Regions from separate parts of the Dokdonia sp. Hel_I_63 genome, predicted to be linked through region 1. Evidence: riboswitches for the same ligand, from Rfam matches in the RefSeq annotation. Region 1 holds a riboswitch; the other holds the start of a gene.
The links. Region 1 has a riboswitch for S-adenosylmethionine ahead of JM84_RS04505 (O-acetylhomoserine aminocarboxypropyltransferase/cysteine synthase family protein). Riboswitches for the same ligand answer to the same signal wherever they lie in the genome.
Positions count from the first base shown of each region.

Region 1 (12,567 bases):
ATCATTTTTAATCTCGGCGAGTTGTTTTTGTTCTCGTATAATTTTGAGTAGGTATAACAGTGAGGATATAACTGCAACCATTAACACAAAGGAGAGTAAAATCCCTAACAGGTTACGTTTCAGGATAATGGACGTAACATCATTAAAACCAACGGATAAAATACTCTCTGATGGCAGAAGTTTTGAAGTAGCGATAACATTGAGTTGATAAGTTGGGTCTACATATTTTGGTGATCCAGGGATTACTTTAGTTATAGTATCCCCTTTTGGGGAGTAGGTAAGGCTATGTGCTTTCCTATCAATACCGATAGCTTTGAGTTGATTTACAACAATGGTGTCAAGTCTTTTTACATCTATTTGATCATCTTTAAAAGAGACAATAATTTTTGTCGTAAGATCTGTAAGAGCACTTAAACGAGTTGTGTCTCTAATGATTGAGTCTAAGGCTTTTTGATCACCTTCTCCTTTTTTCTTGTTATTTCTTAAAACGTTTTGCTCGATTCTATTGTATAAAGAATCAACGACCTCTTGATTATCACCAGTGATTTTCCACGACGTTCTTCTAGAAGAATTAGGGGAAACTTTCTCTAGGGTTTTTGAAAAACGCTCCTCAACTTTTAATTTAGATTTATTTATGATACTATCAATTTGATGAGGACTGGCTCCTTGAATCGATAAAAAGCCATTTGTATTGGAGGTGTCATTTATTGTGATACCTGTTACACGTTTGTTAATGGTATCAAGGCTTTTTATCCAAGAGGAAATACCAGTTCTAATACCGTCAGTGTCTGGGGTGTCATCTGAACTATATAAACCTAAAGTATTTCTAATAGCTACTTCCTCGTAGTAAGCATCTACTGCTTGATTGAGAGATATTTGTACTTCTCTTTTAAGTTGTTCTTTTCCAGACTCATAATTTTTATAGTTCCAATAGATCTGTATAGCAAGAGTTATGAAAATAACAGTGGCTATTGAATAAATGATATAAGTGTATCTATTTGATTTCATAATTCAAAGATGCTTTATAAGGAACTTTAAAACAAATCGGTTAACACTCGTTAACGGTTGTTAACTCAAATAGCCGATGATCTTCTCCATATTTGTACTGTTCAATAAACAAACATTTTAAAATCAATCTATTATGAAATCTATGAAAACGGTTATCGCAATTTGTTTTATTTTAGTCGCTACTGTGACTTCGGCTCAAAACACAATAAATTTAAAAGATAGTACTCTGACTGTTTCAGAAAAGAGACAGGAGGGTAGCTCACTTAAGTTGCTTGTAAAAAGTTTAAAACAGATAGGAGAAGAAGATATTCTTTTTCACAAGGACAGTCTCAAGCATTACAAGAGTAATGTATCTACCACATACAAAATAAAAGATACTACAGACAACTTTAAGCGTGTATTAAGAAGATTTAAAGACAGCACGCATCAACCTGAAGTTTCTTACCATATACACATAAAAGATACGATTACGCTTGAAAATTTTAAAGATCTCCAGATCCCAGAATTTGAAAGTTTGAAAGAAAATTTACGCAGCTTTGTCACTACACTTCAAGAAAGTTCAAAGTTAAAAGAGCTAGCAGCCGCTTTAAAAAAGCTCAAACATTCAAGTGATTTAAAAAATTAATAAAGATTAAACATCAAATAAGGATGAAAACAACAATCATAACGGTAATTATATGCATGTGCGCTTTCGCGAAAGCAAACTCACAGCAATTAAGTGGTGTAGCAACCTATCAATCACAACGGTCTATCGATCTAAAGCTAGACGAAAACAAGGCAAAAAATGTTTCGTCAGAAATGCAAAAAGAAATAGAAGAACAATTAAGAAAGCAATTCCAGAAGGAGTATATACTCACTTTTAAAGGTAAGGAGTCTTCATATCGACAAGAAGAAAGTCTTGCTGTACCTACACCTTCTGCAAATGGAATAAGAATTACTGTGACCGGAGATAAAGGAGTGACATATCGCAATCTTGCAGAAAACCTCCTTTTAAAAGAAAGTGAAATTATGGGGAAACTTTTTTTAATAAAAGATTCTCCCAAAAAACCAGAATGGGTTCTAGAAAAAGAGGTGAAAAACATAGGAGTATACACTTGTTTTAAAGCTACTACCTCTGAAGAGTATGAGCAGCCATCTTTTAATGAAGAGACAGGAGAGGAGGAGGAGTCTGTGACTAAGACTAGAACAATCACTGCATGGTACACACTAGATATACCTGTAAATCATGGCCCGGATGAGTACTGGGGATTACCTGGCTTAATACTAGAAGTGAGTGATGGTAAATTCTCACTTATGTGTACAAAAGTAGTTTTGAACCCAAAAAAGGGAGTGCAAATAGTACTGCCAGAAAAAGGTAAAGAGGTTACCAAAGATGAATTTAATAAGATTCAAGAAGAAAAAATGGACGAAATGATGGAGCGTCAAGGAGGTAAAAGAGGAAAGAATGGTAGTCGTGTGTTTACAACCACAGAAATAATACGCAACTAGAGTTCTTAAAGTTTTCTTAAAATTTGAATACCTTTCAAACTATGCGGTACTTTAAAAGTCTAAAGTATAAATAATTAGAAATATGACTCTTAAAATATCTCAGTGGTTGTGTGTTGCGTTTGTAACGCTTACAATAAGTACAGCCGTTCAAGCACAGAAAATAGAAGGTGTTGCAACTTACCAAACCAAGACTACGATAGATATGTCGCGCTTTAATCGTGGTGGGCAACAACTAACAGAAGCTCGTAAAAAACAGATTGCAGAGCGCATGAAAAGCTTTTTAGAAAAGGAATATATACTGAGCTTTAATAAAGACGAGTCTTACTATAAGGAGGAAGAACAACTTCAAGCACCTGGACAAGGTGGAGGTGGACGTGGTTTTGGAGGAGGATTTACTCAAGGAGGGATTTACTCTAACCGTGCATCAAATGATTATGCTCGTGAAAATGATATGATGGGTAAGATTTTCTTAGTAAAAGACACCTTAAACAATTTAAACTGGGAACTCGTAAAAGAGAGTAAAGTAATAGGGCAATATCCAGTTTTTAAAGCGGTAGCGACTAGAAATATCGAGCAGAACATGTGGAGCCGCATGGGAAGAGGAGCGAGACAAGGGCAGAGAGATCGTGAGAAAAAAGAAGATAGTACAGCTACTGCTAGTACAACAAGCGACATTGAAGTAGCAGAAGAGGAACCTAAGACAGAAACTATAGTTGCTTGGTACACACCTATGATCCCTGCGAGTCACGGACCAGATGAGTTTGGTGGTTTACCAGGACTCATTTTAGAGCTTAGCACAAACAATACGACTATCCTTTGTACAAAAGTGGTACTTAATCCTAAGGAGCCTATTGCTATCGAGCCGCCTGTAAAAGGGAAAGAAGTGAGCAGGGAAGAATACCAAGTCATCGTTGAAGAAAAAGCAAAAGAAATGGCAGAACGTTTTGGCGGAGGTAATAGAAGAGGGCAGCAAGGAGGAAGACGTTTTTAAAATTACGTAGACTTTCATTTTAATGAAATTATAAAAAGCTTATCAAAATATGAAAGCGAGCAAACAATAACATCAATCAATATAATGATCATACCTAATATCTTTTGATAACAGGTGTGACTAATCCAACCAATCCAAATGATACTAAAAAAAATAATTTTGGTAATGCTTCTCGCATTACCCTTGACGCTCTTTGCCCAGTCTATAACGCTTAGAGGCGTTGTAAAAGATTCAATAGGGTCGCCACTTGAATTAGCAAATATCATCGCTACAAATAAAGCCGAAGGTACATTAGAATCTTATGGTATTACCGATGCATCAGGACGCTACCGCCTTGATCTTACCACGGGAATTACCTATGATATTAAAGTAAGTTACTTAGGGTTGCAATCTGTAAATGAAGAAATAATCGTTGCTCAGGATGCTCAAGATATTACTAAAGATTTTACACTGAAGGAAGATCCTAATCAACTGGATAATGTGGAGTTGGTCTATGAAATGCCAGTTACCATTAAAGGTGATACCATTGTCTATAATACGGATAGTTTTACAAATGGAACAGAGCGTAAACTAGGCGATGTACTTAAAAAACTTCCAGGGATTGAAGTAAATGATGACGGCCAGATAGAGGTAGAAGGGAAGGTGGTTTCTAAAGTGATGATAGAAGGAAAAGATTTTTTTGATGGTGACTCTAAACTTGCCACCAAAAACATCCCTGCAGATGCACTTAAGAAGGTTGAGGTTCTTAAAAACTATAATGAGGTATCTCAAATGCGAGGTCTAGGTAATGATCAAGATAATGTGGCGATTAATATTAAGCTTAAGGAAGGAAAAACAAATTTCTGGTTTGGAGATCTTACAGCAGGTGCTGGTGATGGAGAGAAGCTTAGATATTTAGGGAAAGCAAAACTATTTTATTACAGCCCTAAGGGAAGTATTAATATTATAACAGATTTTAATAATACAGGAGAGGTTCCATTTACGTTTAGAGACTACTTTAATTTTACCGGAGGTTTTAGAAATTTTAACCAGCGAGGAGGTACTTCTTTTAATGTAAGTGATAGCGGATTAGGATTCCTTACAACACAGAACAATCGAGCAAACGAAATTGAAACGGGTTTTGCAGCGGCCAACTTCACTTATACAATAAATCCAAAATGGGATATAAGCGGTCTTGCGTTACTTTCAGATAACAAGACAAACTTTGTAAATAACTCACTAAATACATTTATTAATCAGGGATTTACACAAGGATTTAACGAGAGTACAGATCAACGTAATCAGTTAGGTATGGCAAAACTAAGTTCTGTATATAAGCCTAATGCAAACTTGCAGTTTGATTATGATGTGCTCGTAAAAAAGTCTAAGCAAACAGAATTTTCAGACGGTACTAGTATCGTAACACGCGATGGTGCTGTACAAGAGGATGTGGTAGATCAGGACAAGGAGAATGAGCCATTTTCTATCAATCAAAATGTAAATCTATATTACACACTTGATGAGAACAACATATTCTCAGGGACTATCCAGCATTTGTATCAAGATGAAGATCCGTTTTATAACGCTACGCTTTCTCAAGAGCCATTTACAGCTCCTGACCCAGCAGATATGACAAATGAAATAAGCTCTATTGATTTTATGCCTGGTGCAAATGGTCTTTTTGATATCAATCAAAACAAAAATATCAAAACCAATAAACTAGATGCAAAATTAGATTACTACTACATTCTTAATAAAAAGAGTAACATTAATATTACTGCAGGAACAACCTTAAGTCGCCAAGACTTTAATTCTAATCTATTTCAAATTTTAGAAACAGGAACGGTAGATGATCTTACCGAGACTCTGGATGGTACTATTATAGGTAATGATGTTGCATTTAACTTTAGTGATGTGTTTGTAGGACTTCACTATAAACTTAAAACGGGAATTTTTACAATTACTCCAGGATTGACATTACATAATTATACTACAAAGAGTGAGCAACTAGGCACAACAACAGAAGATAGTGATGTGAGATTACTGCCAGACTTATTTACGGTATTAGATTTCTCTCAAGGGAAAAGTTTACGAGTAAACTACCAGATGACAGCGCAGTATACAGACGTAAATAATTTCGCCGAAGGCTTATTGTTTAATAACTACAACAGTTTGTATCGTGGTAACAGAGAGATAGAAAATGCTATTTATCATAATGCAAGTATCAATTACTTTAGCTTTAGTATGTTCAACTTTACGAGTCTCTTTGGAGGAATAAATTATTCTCGTAGGGTGGATCCTATAAAAACTTCTGGATCATTTGTAGGGATCAACCAAGTTGCTAGTCCTATAAATAATACCAACTTTGCAGACCAAACACTGAGTGCTAACGCACGTTTTTCAAAACGTTTTAAGAAATGGAAACTTAACTTGAGTGCAAATGGAAGCTACAGTGATCTTAATAATATTATCAATGGTGAAGATAGAAACACAAAGAACCTAACGCAGAATTATAGAACTAGTGCAGAGACTAACTTTAAAGAAGCTCCTAATTTTGAAATTGGCTACAACTTTACAAGCACAAACTCTGATAATGGTGTGACAGATAGAACATTCTTTACAAATAGACCTTTTGCAAACGCAGAGTGGAATTTTGGTAAAGGTTTTACAATAGGTGCAGACTGGAGTTTGTATAATTATGATGATAATGATGATAGTACAGAGATAGATAACATGTACTCTTTTCTAGAAGCAAACATATATTACCAGAAGCCAGATAGTCAGTGGGAGTTCCGTATACAGGCTACAAATCTCTTGAATGTGGACACCATTTCAAGTAACAATGTAAATGATTTTACAATCTCAAATACAGAGTATTTTGTGCAACCTAGAATCGCAATGTTTACGGTGAAGTATAATTTATAACGAGTATGCTAAGGCTTGTGGCTATCTAGCTCGTTAAAAGTCTTTTAAATTGAAGGATTAAGCTTTCGCGAAAGCGTAACTTTAAAGAAAAAAGCTATGAAATATCTCTTAGCCTTACTGATCACAACTACTATGAACACGACAACACTCTCTTTTAATTTTGGAACCTCTTGTGATAATTGTGATGACTGGTTCGTCGTTCTGGACGGTGTTATGGGAGGATTATCTACAGGCGAGGTGGAGCAATCTGCAGAAAGTATCATCTTTCGCGGAAGCGTAAGTCTTGAGAATAATGGAGGTTTTGCATCCTTGAGAACTCCGTATCAATCTTATGACTTATCGCCATATACCAAAGTAACTGTGCGATATAAATCTACAGGGCAAGACTTTGCACTTACGCTCAATAAGTACAAAAGATTCTGGAGACCGAATTATAGAATCAATTTGCCGATAACAGAAGGTGAGTGGAAAACTGTCACTTATAATCTTTCAGATTTTGGAACATATAGACTTGGTGAACCTTTGGAAGGTCATCCAGACAAAGATGACCTAGCATCAATCATTCGCCTCGGACTGATCTCAAATACAAAAGCTGCTACAGATTTTGAGATTGAAGTAGATAAAATCGTATTCGAGTAATTAAACTTCTGTCATTTCAAGCCTGTCGAGAATTACATAACATTGAGAAGGCCGAGAAATCACATAACAGTGAGCGCATGCGAGTAATCATAAAGCTATCGCTATGATAATGTATAAACCAAAAAAAGGGAGCCATTAGGCTCCCTTTTTAATACGTATATAAGTGAATTATATATTGAAAGCTTCTTTTACTTTCTCTACATAATCAAGTTTTTCCCAAGTAAATAATTCTACTTCGATATTCTTTTCTTTACCGTCAAAGCTCTTGAAGGTTTTTGTAACTACTTCGTTTGTGCGTCCCATGTGTCCGTAAGCAGCAGTCTCGCTGTACATAGGAGAACGTAGCTTTAATCTACTTTCAATAGCAGCTGGTCTCATGTCAAATAGTGCAGTAACTTTCTTTGCAATCTCACCATCAGATAAGCCTACTTTAGAAGTACCGTACGTGTCTACAAAAATTCCCATAGGCTCTACAACACCAATAGCATAAGAAACCTGCACAAGAATCTCATCTGCAACGCCTGCAGCAACAAGATTTTTTGCAATGTGACGTGTAGCATAAGCAGCAGAGCGATCTACTTTTGATGGATCTTTTCCAGAAAAAGCACCACCTCCGTGAGCTCCTTTACCACCATAAGTATCTACAATAATCTTACGACCTGTAAGACCAGTATCTCCGTGAGGTCCACCTATTACAAACTTCCCAGTTGGGTTAATGTGATACTTAATATCATCATTAAAAAGATTTGCAATATTTTCTGGTAATAAACCTACTACGCGAGGTATTAAAATATCTTGAATATCTCCACGTATGCGACCTAGCATTGCTTCGTCTTCATCAAAATCATCATGCTGTGTAGAAACTACAATAGCGTCAATACGTTGAGGAACGTTTTCATCACTATATTCTATAGTCACCTGCGCTTTTGCGTCTGGGCGTAAATAAGTAATCTCGTCATCTTCACGACGTAGGTTACCTAGTTCAATAAGCAACTTATGAGAAAGCTCAAGTGCCAGTGGCATAAAGTTTTCTGTCTCCTTAGTAGCGTAGCCAAACATCATTCCTTGATCTCCTGCTCCTTGCTCTTCCTTAGTATCGCGATCTACACCACGATTAATATCGTCGGACTGCTCGTGTATGGCAGATAATACACCACAAGAGTTTCCGTCAAACATGTATTCACCTTTCGTATAACCTATTTTATTAATGGTCTCACGAGCGATTTTTTGAACATCTAAGTAAGCACTAGATCTCACTTCACCAGCGAGTACTACTTGTCCAGTGGTAACTAGGGTTTCACAAGCAACTTTAGATTGCGGATCAAAAGCGAGAAAATTATCAATAAGTGCATCAGAAATCTGATCTGCAACCTTATCTGGGTGTCCTTCAGAAACAGATTCTGAGGTAAATAAATAAGCCATTTTTTAATTTTTTGTCAAGAAGTAGATTTGACGTATGCTGGGTAGAAACATAACATAAGAAACGTTAAAGTCTTATGTTTGATTTTAGCCATTTTTTATTGAGGTTGCAAGCAGTCAAATCTGTCCTCGTAATTATGGCACAAAGGTAAAGAAACTTTAATAATATAAACAATCCATTATCCTACCAATTTAGTAGGGTTATGTTATTGTTTTGTGAAAATTTAAAGAGTAAATTTCAACGTCTCATTATCTTAATTAGAATATTATACTGTATTATTTATTAAAGCTGAATATTTTACTGAAATAGTTGTTTTAATAAAACTTTTTAGAAAAATATTCTAAAAAGTTTGTTTTTGTAGATTTGTTTTTACAATATTTGTGCTCACAAAGTTCAATGACAGTTCAGATTTTCGCGAAAGCGCAATAATGAACAGAATAAATGTTATCAAGAAAGGCTGAGGGAATGACCCTATGAAGCCTTAGCAACCCTTTCACTTAGAAAGAAGGTGCTACATTCTACCCCAGAATCGCTCATTACCGAAACTTGAGGATAGATAACATCGAGCAAGTACCTCACGGGTATGCGCTTATGTTTTTTCTTATAATATTTTTCTTTAAACATTTCCTCGACCTTGAGATAAGGGTTCGTATTGGAAATATTTGGCTTTTGTTTTTAATCCGTTCACACGAAGTGAATGGCTAAAATTAATCCTAGTAGTACTGGGACAAAAAAGAGAAAAATGAGTACACAAAAATTAGCAACCAAAGCGTTGCACGCAGGACACGATTATGCAGCAAATGGAGGAACTCGAGCGGTGCCTATCTACCAGAGCACGGCTTATGTTTTTAAAGATGCAGACCATGCAGCAAACCTATTTAACCTGTCTGAGCCAGGTTTTATTTACACACGTCTCAATAATCCAACAAATGATGTGCTGGAAAAGCGCCTTACAGACATAGAGGGCGGACTAGCAGCTGTTGTGACCGCCTCAGGAACTGCGGCCATTAATACCACATTGCTTACTTTACTAAAGCAGGGAGATCACATTGTAGCTTCTAGTAGTCTTTACGGAGGCACATGGAATCTTCTCAGTGTGACATTACCTCGCTTTGGGATTACAACCACTTTTGTAGATCCTTCAGATCCTAAAAATTTTGAGAAAGCAGCCCAGGAAAATACGAGAGCTTTCTTTGTAGAGTCATTAGGTAATCCTAAGCTTGATGTATTAGATTTAAAAGGTATTTCCGCTTTCGCGAAAGCGCACAAAGTCCCTTTCATTGTAGATAACACCGTAGCAACACCAGCGCTACTCAACCCATTCGAGCACGGTGCAGATATCGTGATTCACTCTCTTACAAAATACATAAATGGTAATGGTACCGCACTAGGCGGAGTTATTATAGATGCTGGAAAATTTGACTGGAGTAACGGTAAATTTCCAGAATTTACAGAGCCTTCCGCCGGATATCATGGCCTAGTTTACTGGGATGTGATTAAGGAAGCATCGTTTATTGCTAAGGTGCGTATAGAAGGATTGCGTGATCATGGTGCCGCTTTGAGTCCATTTAATGCATTCCAAATCTTACAAGGTTTAGAAACACTAGAACTTAGGTTGCAGAAACATTCAAAAAATGCGCTAGAACTTGCAGAGTGGTTACAAACTCGTGATGAGGTGGCATGGGTAAACTATCCAGGTCTTGCTTCTAGTAAGTACAACGACCTTGCAAAACAATACTTGCCTAAAGGACAGAGTGGGATTGTGACCTTTGGTGTAAAAGGAGGTTTTGAGAGTGCAAAAACAATTTCAAATGAAACTAAACTTTTCTCACTGCTAGCAAATATAGGAGATAGTAAATCGCTCATAATTCACCCTGCAAGTACCACGCATCAACAGCTTAGTGATGATGATCAGGTAAGCACAGGCGTGACTAAAGATTTAATACGTCTTTCTGTAGGTCTTGAGGATATAGCAGATTTAAAAGAAGATCTCGTAGCAGCATTTGCGCGAGTAGATAAAAACGTCTTAGTGTAATTAATCTTAGTTAATTAATTAGTGCGGGAGTCCCCTGTTCATAGGGACTCCCTTTTTTAACTTATAGATAGGCTATGCTTTTACACATTGATTTACAGGATTTTAAAACACACTCGGGATATACGTGTCATTTACATGTCACGTATCAATTATTTGGTGAGCCATTAGGTACAGCGCCTGTCGTGCTAGTAAATCATGCGCTTACGGGAAACTCTTCTATAACTGGAGAAAACGGTTGGTGGAGTGACTTGATTGGTGTAGATAAAGCGATTGACACAAGTTGCTATACCATACTTGCAATGGATATTCCTGGGAATGGTTATGATAATAATCAAAATCATCTAGTGCTTAATTATAGAGCATTTACTAATAGTGATATTGCAAAGGTTCAAATTGCCTTACTTGAGCATTTAGATATTAAAAAACTCTTTGCCATTATAGGAGGTTCGCTTGGTGGTCAGATTGCTTGGGAACTTGCAACACAAAGACCTAATCTCGCAGAGCATCTTATCCCAATAGCGACAGACTGGAAAGCAACAGACTGGGTGATTGCGCAATGCCACATTCAAGATAGTTTATTGAATCATTCTCAGAAACCTATCTATGATGCACGCATTCATGCGATGACTTTTTACCGCACGCCTGCCTCTTTTAAAGAAAAATTTAATCGCACCAAAAAAGTAGATTCACTATATAATATTCAAAGTTGGCTAGATCATCACGGCAAGCGATTATCAGAACGATTTTCTATTGCCTCCTATAAATTAATGAATCAATTATTGCTTACGGCAGATATCACAAAGGGTAAACAAAGCTTTAATGAAGCAGTGAGCCCACTTACAGCAAAAGTGCACCTTGTCGCAATAAATACCGATGGACTTTTTCTAGCAGATGAGATATATGACACTCACCTTGCGCTACAAGAAACGAGAATTACATCTAGCTATCATGAAATAAATTCCATCCACGGTCACGATGCCTTTTTAATTGAATACGAGCAGCTCGCTGCTATCGTACAACCTATTTTTCAAAAACAGTTATGTCACAAATAAATATAGTCATCTTTGGGATCGGTAATGTGGGGAGCACGCTCATCACGCAGATCACAGATTTTAATAAAAAAACAACAAATAGAAAGCTCAACATTTTTTGTATTGCAAATTCTAAGTTGGCGCTATTTAAAGATAACGTCGCTTCTGGTTGGAGTTCTAATTTTGAGACTGCAGCGCAGCCTTATACGCTAGACGATATTTACGCTTTCGCGAAAAAGTTAAAGGAGCAAAACAATCATGAACAGGAACAAGAATTTGTAGCAGTAGATGTGACGGCTAGCGCAACCTTTGCAAATAACTACATAGACCTCGTAGAGCATGGTTTTCATATCGTGACGGCAAACAAAGTTGCAAACACACTGTCATACGATTTCTATAAAAAGTTGAGAGCATCTCTTACACTTAATAAGAAGAAATTTGGTTACGAAACAAACGTAGGAGCTGGATTACCTATTATAGAAACCATTAAAAATCTCTATGAAAGTGGAGAAGAGATTCATAAGATAAGAGGAGTCTTTTCTGGATCATTGAGTTACTTGTTCAATAATTTTTCTAAGGAAGATAAAGATTTTTCAGACATATTATTAGAAGCAGACGCGCTTGGACTTACCGAGCCAGACGCAAGAGAAGACCTTTCAGGGAAAGATGTTGCTCGCAAGCTATTAATTTTAAGTAGAGAGATAGGCCTTGCAAAGGAGTTTGGAGATGTAAAAATTCAATCTTTAGTGCCTAAGGAACTTAATGGAAAAACTACTTTATCACAGTTTCGCGAAAGCGTAAAAACACTTGACACCATTTTTACAGAGAGTAAAAGTAAACTTTCAAAACACGAAGTGCTACGTCACGTGGGTGAACTCAATGTCAAAACGCAAGAACTCGAGGTAAAACTAGTACAAGAATCTAAGTTTACAGCACTAGGTCAAACGCAAGGGGCAGATGCTGTTTTTGAGATTTATACCGCTTCATATGGAGATCAGCCGCTTGTGATTCAAGGGGCGGGAGCTGGTAAAGCGGTTACGGCAAGAGGTGT
Region 1 is NZ_VISD01000001.1:1,017,780-1,030,346, forward strand. Features, by position in the region: gene JM84_RS04470 (sensor histidine kinase) at 1-1,008, opposite strand, end outside; gene JM84_RS04475 (hypothetical protein) at 1,142-1,633, shown strand; gene JM84_RS04480 (GLPGLI family protein) at 1,657-2,496, shown strand; gene JM84_RS04485 (GLPGLI family protein) at 2,579-3,487, shown strand; gene JM84_RS04490 (TonB-dependent receptor) at 3,653-6,391, shown strand; gene JM84_RS04495 (CIA30 family protein) at 6,488-7,030, shown strand; gene metK (methionine adenosyltransferase) at 7,199-8,452, opposite strand; SAM riboswitch class I at 8,892-9,013, shown strand; gene JM84_RS04505 (O-acetylhomoserine aminocarboxypropyltransferase/cysteine synthase family protein) at 9,193-10,485, shown strand; gene JM84_RS04510 (alpha/beta fold hydrolase) at 10,560-11,537, shown strand; gene JM84_RS04515 (aspartate kinase) at 11,525-12,567, shown strand, end outside.

Region 2 (12,567 bases), 1.3 Mb from region 1:
GATACTGTAGAAAAAGAAATCTATAGCTACACAGCACAAGATGTACGGCATGCTCTTGATAAGGAAAAAATCGATTTAGAAGATTTTAAAGCACTTATATCTCCTGCTGGAAAGGGTTTTCTAGAAGAAATGGCACAACGTAGTCATGCGCTTACTAAGAAGCGATTTGGTAATACCATCCAGATGTATATCCCGATGTATCTGTCTAATGAGTGTCAAAACATATGTACGTACTGCGGTTTTAGTATGACTAATAAAATCCCTCGTAGAACACTCAATGATGAAGAGATCCTAAAAGAGGTTGCATTTCTAAAGTCTAAAGGATATGATCACATATTACTGGTTACCGGAGAAGCAAATAAGACTGTTGGTGTTTCTTATCTAAAGCATGCTATTGAACTCATCAGAGAACATTTTTCAAATATAAGTATCGAAGTACAGCCACTGGATCAAGAGGAATATGAACAGCTCGTTAGTGCTGGTTTATATGCTGTGTTGGTATATCAAGAAACGTATCACGAAGCAACGTATAAAACACATCACCCTAAGGGGAGAAAATCAAACTTCGATTATCGCTTAGATACACCTGATAGACTGGGTAAAGCTGGCATTCACAAGATAGGTATTGGTGCTTTATTTGGTCTAGAAGATTGGCGCGTAGATAGTTTTTATACAGCATTACATCTAAAATATTTACAAAAAACCTATTGGCAAACTAAGTACTCTATCTCCTTCCCCAGATTAAGACCGCATCAAGGAGAAGTACAACCTAAGGTTGAAATGACAGACGCAGATCTGGTGCAGCTTATTTGTGCTTATCGTTTGCTAGATGAAGATGTGGAGTTATCTATGTCTACAAGAGAAAGTGAATGCTTTAGAAATAACATAATAAGTCTAGGGATAACGTCAATAAGTGCACAATCTAAAACAAACCCTGGAGGCTACGTCGTGGATCCACAATCATTAGAACAATTTGAAATTTCAGACGAAAGAGATACTGATGAAATCAAACAAATGATTGAATCTAAAGGATACCAAGCGGTTTGGAAAGATTGGGATAAAAGTTATTTTAAAACTGTGTAAAATGGATCTAACCACTTCAGAAAAACAACAATATAGCAGACACCTCAATCTAGAAGAAATAGGATTAGAAGGTCAATTGAAAATCAAAAAAGCAAGCGTTTTAGTTATTGGTGCAGGTGGCCTAGGCTGCCCAGTATTACAATACCTTACTGCTGCAGGTGTTGGTAGCATTGGAATCATAGATAATGATGTGGTGGAGCAATCCAATTTACAACGTCAAATATTGTATAATCATGATGATATTGGGAGTAATAAAGCCATATCAGCTACAAGGCGCTTAGAAAAACTCAATCCTTATATTAAATTTGAAACATACCCAATGCGTCTTACTAGAGATAATGCGCTAGAGCTCTTTGCAAACTATGATATCATTGTGGATGGTTCTGATAATTTTGCTACGCGATATTTAGTAAATGATGCTGCTGTATTAAAAAATAAACCTGTCGTGCTGGGTTCTATTTATAAATTTGAAGGGCAGCTGGCTGTTTATAATTACAACAGTGGTCCTACCTACCGATGTTTATACCCAACACCTCCTAAACAGAATGAAATGCCTAATTGCTCTGAAGCAGGCGTTCTAGGCGCACTAGCAGGAATTATAGGTGCATTACAAGCCAATGAAGTATTAAAAATCATCTGTGGAATAGGTGAAGTTCTTTCTGGAAAATTGCTCACCTATAACATGTTAAGCATGGAACAAATGATTTTGGGATTTGATAAGGATACTAGTATCATAGTCAGTCGTCTTGAAGATGAGTACGAGTTACAATGTGAGTTTTCTGTAGACAATATGGGTATTACAATAGATGAGATTAATAAACATCCAGACAAATACAATCTCCTAGACGTGAGAGAGCATCATGAGAGAGCAGTACATCATATAGGAGGTCAACATATTCCTTTAGGCGAACTGCAGAATAGAGCACATGAAGTATTGCAAACTAAAGATCTGGTTGTGTATTGTAAAGCTGGTGTACGTAGTAAAAAAGCTATCAAATTATTGCAAGAAGAAGACTTTGACTGCAGGCTTTTATATTTAACGGGAACTGTTTTGTAGTTTATTGCTGAACAACCTTAATTCTATACAAAAAGAAAACGCCTTAGCATAGCTAAGGCGTTTTATATACTTAATATTAAGTCGTCTTATGCAATCTCTAAAAGCTCAAGTTCAAACTCTAAAGTTTGTCCTGCTAGTGGGTGGTTTGCATCTACAATGATATGATCTTCATTTACTTCAGATACACGTAACTGTTGCTCAGAACCATCAGGTCTAGAAGCTACTAATATAACACCTACTTCTGGTTTGATTTCTTCAGGTAATTGCGTTTTCGGTACTGTTTGAAATAACTCTTGCTGTACGTCACCGTACGCTTCTTCCTTAGTTATAGTAACCGTTTTCTTCTCGTTAACCGCCATATCTATTAAAGCATTCTCAAATCCTGGGATAAGTTGGCCTTTGCCAAGTTCTACCTGCAAAGGTTCTCTTTGTAAAGAGCTATCAAACACCTGTCCATCTTCTAATTTTCCTGTGTAGTGTACTGTTACTACATCATTTCCTTTTACTTTACTCATAATTACTTGTTTTTAATCGAATTATAATTTACAAAACTACAAGAAGAAAATCGGCTTACGAAGGAATCCACCAATGAATCTGGATACTGTAAAAGCTTGTACTGTGATGTGTACTTTTACGATGATTCATAATAACCAATATTATCTCAAAAAATAAAGGCCTGACACCCCTGCCAGACCTTTATAAGCTCAAAAATCGTGAGCCCCTCTCACGATTTTGATTCAATTGAATTGTGCGCAAAACTACTTCTAATCTCAGAGAAGCATGAACGCTATTCAATAAGAAGCTAGTGCTATTGATAATCTTTTGACCAGTAGTAAATAGATTATTATACTTTGTAAAAATTACTTATTTCATATTGAGCCAACTTAGGAATAGCGGCGGTAAATACTTTAATCTCCCAGTGGCTTAAGTGCGGCATCATATTCATAGGATGCTCAAAGAATATCGTATTATCTGCTGTTGTAAACGTAGCAGACGGAATAATATAAAAGGCTCTTGGATTATCTTCTATGACTGTCACTAGACCTATAAAACGGTGTCCTGCAACCTGTCCATAATCAAGCTTTTGTATTTTAATATTTTCCTCATCTTCTACTTGGATAGAACGTAGTTGTAGCTCGCTTGTTTTACCCGTAGGTGCTGTGATGAGAAAGTCAAGGCCTGCTACTCTATTAGTATCTGGCGCAATGGTAAAACCAGCTTTCGAGAGTTCCCTCGTGACAAAATCTAGTAGTTGTAATGTGTCGTTTTTCATAATGGGGTGCAAAGATAATTATTTCTTTAAAAAAGTAGGATTACATAACCACTATAACGATGTACTAAAAAGGTAAAGAAAATGTACTTCTAGATGGATGTTACGCTTTCGCGAAAGCGTTAAAAAACTTAAAACGCACATAAAAAACTAATTATACAGGTCAACTATATCATAAATAAAGGATTGATGAGTCTATTATAAAAATAAATGGGTTCTCGTGTAATGTAAGTGGGATGATATCGTCAAAGTACAAATCGTTTAAAGTAATATCAATCTTATAAATGACTGTATGCAAGTACAAATTATACTTCCAGCTATTTAATTACATAAATATTGAAAAATTAACCTTTTTTAAGTTTTAGAATATTATTTGAACACTAGTTTTGCACCCTTAAATTATTTATCAAGAATCTCAATTAGGAGATAGCAACCTGCAATAACGAGCAAGGTGCTAAATAGATAAGCCAATTAGTTGGAAACAATGTTAACTCAGACTTCTATCTAAATTGCTATTATCTCCTTGCAAGAATGAAGAAGAACATGACACAGACTACACAAATTACCCCAAAATTTTCAGCCCTAGTTCCGCTATTTGTATTTGTAATTACATTTTTAGGAGTTGGTATTTATCAAGATGACTTCTATGCGCTGCCTGCCCCTATGGCGGTTATTGCAGGAATCATCGTGGCCTTTATAATGTTTAAACAGACTATAAATGCTAAGATTGACATCTTACTTAAAGGTTGTGGTGATGACAAAATTTTAACCATGTGCCTTATTTATTTACTGGCTGGGGCATTTGCCGCAATTACTAATGCTACAGGGAGTGTGGATGCGATTGTAAACATAGGCTTAGATTATATTGCGATACAATATATCTACGTAGGTATTTTTGTCATTGCTGGGTTTTTATCGGTTTCTACAGGGACATCTGTGGGTGCAATTGTCGCGCTAGCACCCATTGTGGTAGGTTTTGCAGATAAAAGTAGTGCAGACCTTGCCATACTTTGTGGTGCCTTGCTAGGTGGTAGTATGTTTGGTGATAACCTCTCCGTAATTTCAGATACTACGATAGCTGCGACCCAATCTCTGGGTACAAAAATGAGTGATAAATTCAAGCAAAATATAAAAATTGCTGTTCCCGCAGCGCTCATTACTATTGCTATTTTGATTTTTCAAGGAGTAGATCTCACAACAGATGTAACAGAGACCGTTGTTTATGAATATGATGTAATTAAAATTGCACCTTATGTCCTTGTCATTATTCTCTCTGTCATAGGACTCAACGTTTTTGTAACGCTTCTTGTAGGTGTACTTGCAGCAGCATTGTTAGGTATTATTTATGGTGATTTTACGATTATAGAGTCTACAAAGATTGCTTATACAGGTTTTACAAATATGACGGAGATTTTCTTATTGTCACTACTTACCGGTGGTCTTGCTGCTCTTGTGGCTAGTAATGGCGGGATTGAGTTTATATTAGTGAATATCAAAAAACTTATCAAAAGTAAAAAAACGGCACAATTAGGCATTGCTGCGTTAGTGAGCACTATTAATATGGCAATTGCAAATAACACGGTATCTATTATTGTTGCTGGTCCTATTGCAAAAACCATTAATGATGAATATGCCTTAGACAATAAGAAAACAGCTTCCATTCTAGATATTTTTGCATGTATCTTTCAGGGCTTACTTCCTTATGGAGCGCAGGTTTTAATGATTCTAAGTTTTTCAAAAGGTAATATCAATTACTTAGATCTTGTAGGTAATACTTGGTATTTACTATTGCTGTTTGTAGTTACCATCTTATATATCATCTTTAGAAGTGATACAAAAAAGCACGCTTTCGCGAAAGCTGCATAAGTACATCGCAAAGCACAATTTGAGCACTACGAACGTGTTGTATTCATATAAAAAAAAAATCCAAAAGCGGAAAAAGAGATACTCCAAACAAAACTTTTTTTTAGCCAAATTGCCTCTTTTCTTATATAAATTGGCAATTCATAAGAATTTAGGGCTTTATTGTTAAACCTATCCCAAAATCAAACCCTACTGAGAACCGTACGGGAAGTTGCTGCGTTATATATGTAAATCTAAATAACACAAACACTAAACAATTATGAAAACAGTAAACGTATTATCAATGGCACTTTGTGCAGGACTTTTATCACTAGCTTCATGTGAAGGCTCAAAAAATGTTGGTAAAGAGGAAGTATCAAACCAAAAAGAAATGATGGATGATAAAATGTCTGAAGGTAAGGACATGATGGACGATACAATGTCTGAGGGTGAAGACATGATGGATGAAATGACAGTAATGGTAGGTGGAGCAGCAATGTATCCTTCTAAAAACATAATAGAGAACGCAGTAAACTCAAAAGACCATACAACACTAGTTGCGGCAGTAAAAGCTGCAGGTCTTGTAGAGACTTTACAAGGTGAAGGACCATTTACAGTTTTTGCCCCAACAAATGCTGCTTTTGAAAAACTTCCAGAAGGAACGGTTGCAACTTTACTTAAGCCAGAAAGTAAAACTGCTTTACAAGGTGTACTTACATACCATGTAGTTGCAGGAAAATATGATGCAGCGGCTATTATGAGCGAGATCAAAAAGAATAATGGTACAGCAACCTTTACTACTGTAAACGGTGGGAAATTAATGGCTTCTGTAAAAGGATCGTCTGTAGTTCTTATGGATCAAAACGGAAACAGCTCTACAGTAACTATTGCAGATGTAAACCAGTCTAATGGTGTAATACACGTAGTAGATACCGTAGTTTTACCAGCTAAATAATTTTAAAATACCCAATTTTAAAAGCGTCACTGTACATTGCAGATGGCGCTTTTTTTTGTTTTAATTACTAGTAATTCTCTCGTATATAAAGTGCTAGCTTCACACTTTTGAGATTGTGAATATCTATTGTCGTTTTTTACTTTTTCGCCTTGAGCTAACCCCTATTTTTGGCAATCTTAAAATAAAAGATATATGAGTGCAACTTGGTATGAGTGCAAAGTAAAGTATAGAAAATTTGATGAAGCATCAGGAACTCAAAAGGTAAAAACAGAGCCTTTTCTTGTAGATGCTATTTCTTACACAGAAGCAGAAAGTAGAATAACACAAGAAATGACAGCTTACTTAAGTGATAGCGAAGAAATCAAAATCACAAACATAAAAGTAGCAAACTACGCAGAGATTCACCCATTTGAAAATTCTGATAGATGGTTTAAATCTCGTGTCTCACTCATCGCTTATGATGAGGAAAGCGGCAAAGAACGTAAGACTAATCAATACTTGCTTGTACAAGGAAATGATGTAAAAGAAGCCTTTGATAACACTGTTGTCACTATGAAAGACACGATGGGAGAATATACAATTCCAGCAGTTTCTGAGTCGCCTATTATGGATGTATTCCCATACTTTTCTGGTGAGGAAGATGATCTAGAGCGTCTAGAGGAGTTTACTAGAATTAAAGATTCTGTTCCTGTAGATTATAGCGAGAATAAGGAGCAAGCCATGGCAGACTCACTTACTACCGAAGAAGAATAAACCAGTCGATCTTACGTAAGATCTACGATAAAGAGGCTGTTTATATACTTATAAGCAGCCTTTTGTTTTTAATAACACATGCCCTTCATAACTACGGTAAGACCCACGCGGGATGAGTATCTTTGCTAGATTACTAAATAACCGTTTTACGTAGTTATTAAATAAGAAGATTATGATTCCAAAACTTCATTACATATCGAAAGGAAGCTCACTCAAAGAGCACATAGAACATATACAAAAAGCATGTAATGCCGGAGCTGAGCTCGTGCAACTCCGTGTAAAAGACTGTTCTCAAAAAAAACTGCTTGCCATTGCACAAGAAGCTAGAGAGATTACCGCTCATTTCCAGACACGGTTAATTATTAATGATGATTATAAAATTGCAAAAGAGGTAAAAGCAGATGGAGTGCACCTAGGAAGCGCAGATGCCTGCCCTATAACTGCTAGAAAACACTTATACACTTGGCAAATTATAGGAGGTACCGCACATACTTTACAAGATTGTGAGGCACTAATTGAGAAGCAAGTGGATTATATTAGTCTAGGACCTTACAGCACTACTACTACAAAAGAAACCACAGCGAAAACACTAGGAACTTCTGATTATAAAGCAATCATTGACGAGCTAGCTACCACTACTCCTATGCTGGCTGTAGGAGGCATCACCCTTAATGACGTCAAAAACATTTTGGAAACGGGTATCGATGGTATTGCAGTTTCTCAAGCAATTACAACAGATTTTAATAGCATTCGCTTGTTTAATGAGCTGCTGGGAGCATCTTCTACACAAGAACAGCGTCATAGTTTTGAATAAAAAAGCGTTGCTTATATAAATGATGATTGGTTTTGATTGCGCTTTCGCGAAAGCGTGAAAAAGATTATAAACAAAAAGCCCATCTAATTTAATAGATGGGCTTTTATTAAAACTTGAAGTATATGTATTAGATAACTCTTACGTTTACTGCGTTTAATCCTTTGTTACCTTCTTTAAGTTCAAATTCAACTTGATCACCTTCGCGAATCTCGTCGATTAACCCTGAAATGTGTACAAAGTGGTCTTTTTCAACACCTTCTTCTGTAATAAAACCAAATCCTTTAGTGTCGTTGAAAAATTTTACTGTTCCGTTATTCATAATATAATGTATTTAATAATTGTGATTATTTTTTATCACGGAGCAAAAGTACAACTAAAGATTACCAATCTATAGGAAAATAGTCTTTTAAAAATTTTCCAGACCAATGTTTACCTGTATTAATTCCATCAATAAGTGGATCCATCACCCTAGCAGCGCCATCTACGATGTCTAATGGTGGTTGAAAATCATGTACTTCTACTTTCTTTTTTGATAGCTCTGCAGGGTCCTCATCTGTCACCCATCCCGTATCTACGGCATTCATATAAATTCCAGACTTTGCAAATGTGGCAGAAGAAGTATGTGTAAGCATGTTTAATGCAGCCTTTGCCATATTGGTATGCGGGTGTCTATCCTCCTTTTTAAAACGGTGAAATTTACCTTCCATAGCAGACACGTTAATGATATGCTTCTGTCCAGTATTTTCTTTCATCATGAGATTAGACAGACGGTTACACAATACAAAAGGCGCCACGGCATTAACTAGCTGTACCTCTACCATCTCAGTAGTTTCTATCTCACCTAGTTTTAAACGCCAGCTATTAATTAGTCTTACGTAGATCTACTTGTTGTAAATCTGCATCCAGTTTTCCTTCTGGAAAGACTTCGCTAGTTTGTAACGAATTATCAAAACTATAAGGAATCTGAGAAAGCTCTGCCGAGTTGCGTAGTCCTATTCCTGGCTCAGGTCCATGCCAGGTAACCGGCAAGACATTATTTTTACTAGTTTTTGCAGTACTCACGCTTAAATCTGATAACTCCTGCAAGCAGGTAATGTGATCTTGTAAGAGTGGCTGTGCGAGCTTAGGAAGTTGATCTACTGGTAGTTTTTCATTTTCCATTAAGTGGAAATAAAAACCAGATGGCCTACGCACCGTTTGTGCCGCATTATTAATTAGTATATCTAGCCTATCGTACTTCTGCTCTATATAATTACAAAATATCTCTACACTTGGTATATGACGTAAATCCAGTCCATGAATGTGTAAGCGGTCGCTCCAGTCACCATAATCTTCTTCCTTTGCATATCGTATAGCGCTATCTGCTGGAAAACGTGTGGTTGCTACCACCGTCGCACCAGAGCGTAATAACATGAGGGTTATATGGTATCCTATTTTTAATCTTGAGCCTGTTATTACAGCTACTTGCCCGTTTAAATCGGCTGTTTGAAAGCGTTTTGCATAATTCAGATCACCACATGAAGTACACATGGTGTCATAAAAGTGGTGCAGCTTTGTATACACTGTTTCACACACGTAGCAATTTCTTGGAGACTCAAGTTCTGGAGTGTCTTCTGGAATTGCAGCTGCGCCAAGTAACTTAGGTGCTACAAAAAGCGAAGCTTCTCTAGCAGAGCGTATTCCTGTAGTTTTACGAGCGTGCTTATCTCTAGTAATCATCTTACGTTTGGCAGCCTTCTTGGCGTCTTTCCTCCTACGCTGAAACTCATCTCGATTAGGACGAGATAACATTCCTGAAGCTTTGAGAAGCTCTGTACGCTGTTCTTCTGGAAGCTCAAAAAGCTGATTTGTATCGGCTACTAGTTGCTGCAATGTATTAATACATGCATCAATTTCTTGTTGAGAGAGACTTTTATCTTGGGTGTTTTTACTTTGATCTTCGGGCATAATGAACTGCAATCATATTTTTTGCAAAGGTAATTATACTGCGTTTTATGAAGATGATAAATACTCGTATTCTTCTTGAGATATATTTGAATTACGCTTTCGCGAAAGCTTTGAGAATCCTCAATACTACGCACTTTAAAATCTCACAAAAAAGTATATTCGCGCCATGTGGATGTATTTAGGCTTACTGGCCGCACTTTTTCTGGGATTACACAACTTAGCAAAGAAACATGCTGTACAAGGTAACGAGGTGTTACCAGTATTGTTAGGAACACTATGTGCAGGATTTGTATTAATACTGCCATTTTTTATAGGTTCAAGGTTTTTTCCAGAATACACTCGAGAAATAGGGTTTTACATCACTCCTATTCCGTGGAAAACGCATGGTTTTATCATAATCAAATCCATGATTATGACTGCCTCATGGATTCTAGCATATCAAGCCTTAAAGCACTTACCTATCACCATAGTCACTCCTATACGATCTGCTGGACCGTTTTTTACATTTTTAGGAGCAATATTTATTTATAGAGAACAACCTAATGCACTACAATGGGTGGGTTTCTTTGTGATTATTCTATCAGTAATTCTGTATGCAAATATTGGTAAGAAAGAAGGGATTCACTTTAGAAAGAATAAGTGGATTTTTGCCATTATAGGTGCTACTTTCCTAGGAGCCTCCAGCGGATTGTACGACAAGTTCTTAATTCAGAATCTGGTGCTTAATCCGCAAACGTTGCAGTTTTGGTTTTGTTGGTATACTATTTTGATGTTACTAGTAATACTCTCAATTACATGGTTTCCTAAAGCCGAAAAAAGAAGTGCATTTACCTTTAGGTGGACGATTATTGCCGTAGGTATCTTGTTACAAACCGCCGATTATTTTTACTTCAAAGCACTGCAGGATCCAGATGCGCTTATCATGTTACTCTCTGCAATAAAACGTAGCCAACTTATAATAGCAGTAGTTATTGGTGGATTAGTGTTCAAGGAAAAGAATAAGCGCAAGAAATTGGTTCCGCTCGCAGGTATATTAATTGGGGTCTTCCTCATTTTATATTCTTAGTAAGCTGCCGTTCGCCATAACTAACTTATAATATTCCATAGATAATTTTTCATCATAAATAATTTGTATCCTTTTTACGCTTTCGCGAAAGCGTAACATCCCACCTACTCGCCTTCCTGATTATTCAACGTGCTTTAGGTAAAACATGAATATTATTTCACTTGCAGCTATCAAATTAAATGTTTGTTAAAAAAGAATGAACGTTCATTTTTGACACTACCTTTGCAGCAGCAATTAAATAACATGGCAAAACTTCAAAAAAGTATAGATAAACGTAATGCGCTTGTAAAAGCGACCATAGAGCTTGTAAACAATAATGGTTTTCACGCTACACCTATGAGTAAAATTGCCAAAATGGCAAGCGTTTCTCCTGCCACTATCTATCTCTATTTTGAAAATAAACAAGACCTTGTTAATAAAACTTATATAGAAGTTAAGGCTTCTTATACAGAGTATGCATTTGCATCTTATGATGCTTCGCTCCCAGTAGAGTCAGGTTTTGAGTACATCTGGAAACGTATTGCAGATTTTAAATTAAAGGAATGTGAGAAAGCAATGTTTCTTGCACAGTGTGATAACACTCCTATGATTGATGAGGAAAGTAGACAAGAAGGAATAAAACACTTACAACCTCTACTCGACTTATGGGAACGTGGTAAAAAAGAAGGAATTATTAAACCATTATCCGATTTTATATTATACGCATATGCTATTAATCCGCTTTCATTTTTAATGATGACTCAAAAGCGAGGAGCATTTCAATTAGACAAAACTCACTTGGAAGAAGCTTATCAATCTGCCTGGAGTAGCATTAAAGTATGTTAATAAAAACAACAAGAAACCAAATAATTAAAACATGGAATTACTAGATAAATTAAACTGGAGATATGCCGCAAAGGCAATGAATGGAGAAAAAGTAGCCGAAGATAAAATTGAAAGAATTTTAGAAGCTACAAGACTTGCTCCTACTTCAAGCGGACTACAACCTTTTGAGGTTATGGTGATTAAAAATCAAGATATAAAAGAACAAATAAGACCTGTAGCTTGGAATCAGTCTGTAATTACAGATTGCTCACACTTATTAGTCTTTGCAGCTTGGGACACTTATACACCAGAAAGAATTAACTATATGTTTGATCTTACTAATGATATAAGAGGATTTAAAAATGAAGGTTGGGAAAACTACCGCCAAATGTTACTAGACTCTTACCCACAAAAGGATGAGCAAGAAAACTTTGAACACGCTGCAAGACAAGCATATATTGCATTTTCGCACGCAATTATAGCTGCTGCTTATGAGAAAGTAGATGCAACCCCGCTAGAAGGTTTTGATGCTACTGAGGTTGATAAAATTTTAGGCTTACGCGAAAAAGGATTACGTAGTGCGGTACTACTTCCTTTAGGCTACAGAAAAGAAGATGAAGACTGGCTAGTAAATCTTGTGAAGGTGAGAAAACCTATGGAAGATATGGTAACTGTAATTGACTAAAAAATAGATAGCGATGACTAAAAGTATATTATTAAAAAGTAGACCAGAAGGAACACCATCTTTATCAAATTTTGAATTTGTTACAGATGAGTCAGCGCTTACTGCTGGTAAGGGTGAAATCTTGTTAGAGGCAGCATATGTTTCTGTAGATCCCTATTTAAGAGGTAGGATGAGTGATGCAAAGTCATACATTGCACCCTTTGAAATAGGTAAACCTATACACTCTGGTGTAGTTGCAAAAGTAACAGCATCTAAAAATGACGCTTTTAAGGAAGGTGATTATGTTTCTGG
Region 2 is NZ_VISD01000001.1:2,294,865-2,307,431, forward strand. Features, by position in the region: gene thiH (2-iminoacetate synthase ThiH) at 1-1,083, shown strand, start outside; gene moeB (HesA/MoeB/ThiF family protein) at 1,085-2,140, shown strand; gene JM84_RS09990 (peptidylprolyl isomerase) at 2,227-2,655, opposite strand; gene JM84_RS09995 (hypothetical protein) at 2,985-3,413, opposite strand; SAM-I-IV-variant riboswitch at 3,809-3,905, shown strand; gene JM84_RS10000 (Na+/H+ antiporter NhaC family protein) at 3,942-5,276, shown strand; gene JM84_RS10005 (fasciclin domain-containing protein) at 5,533-6,207, shown strand; gene JM84_RS10010 (DUF4494 domain-containing protein) at 6,400-6,960, shown strand; gene thiE (thiamine phosphate synthase) at 7,133-7,774, shown strand; gene JM84_RS10020 (cold-shock protein) at 7,902-8,093, opposite strand; partial or broken gene JM84_RS10025 (SDR family NAD(P)-dependent oxidoreductase) at 8,155-9,721, opposite strand; gene JM84_RS10030 (EamA family transporter) at 9,888-10,787, shown strand; gene JM84_RS10035 (TetR/AcrR family transcriptional regulator) at 11,031-11,612, shown strand; gene JM84_RS10040 (NAD(P)H-dependent oxidoreductase) at 11,644-12,276, shown strand; gene JM84_RS10045 (NADP-dependent oxidoreductase) at 12,290-12,567, shown strand, end outside.
Region 2: another riboswitch for S-adenosylmethionine. It lies ahead of JM84_RS10000 (Na+/H+ antiporter NhaC family protein); the one in region 1 lies ahead of JM84_RS04505 (O-acetylhomoserine aminocarboxypropyltransferase/cysteine synthase family protein).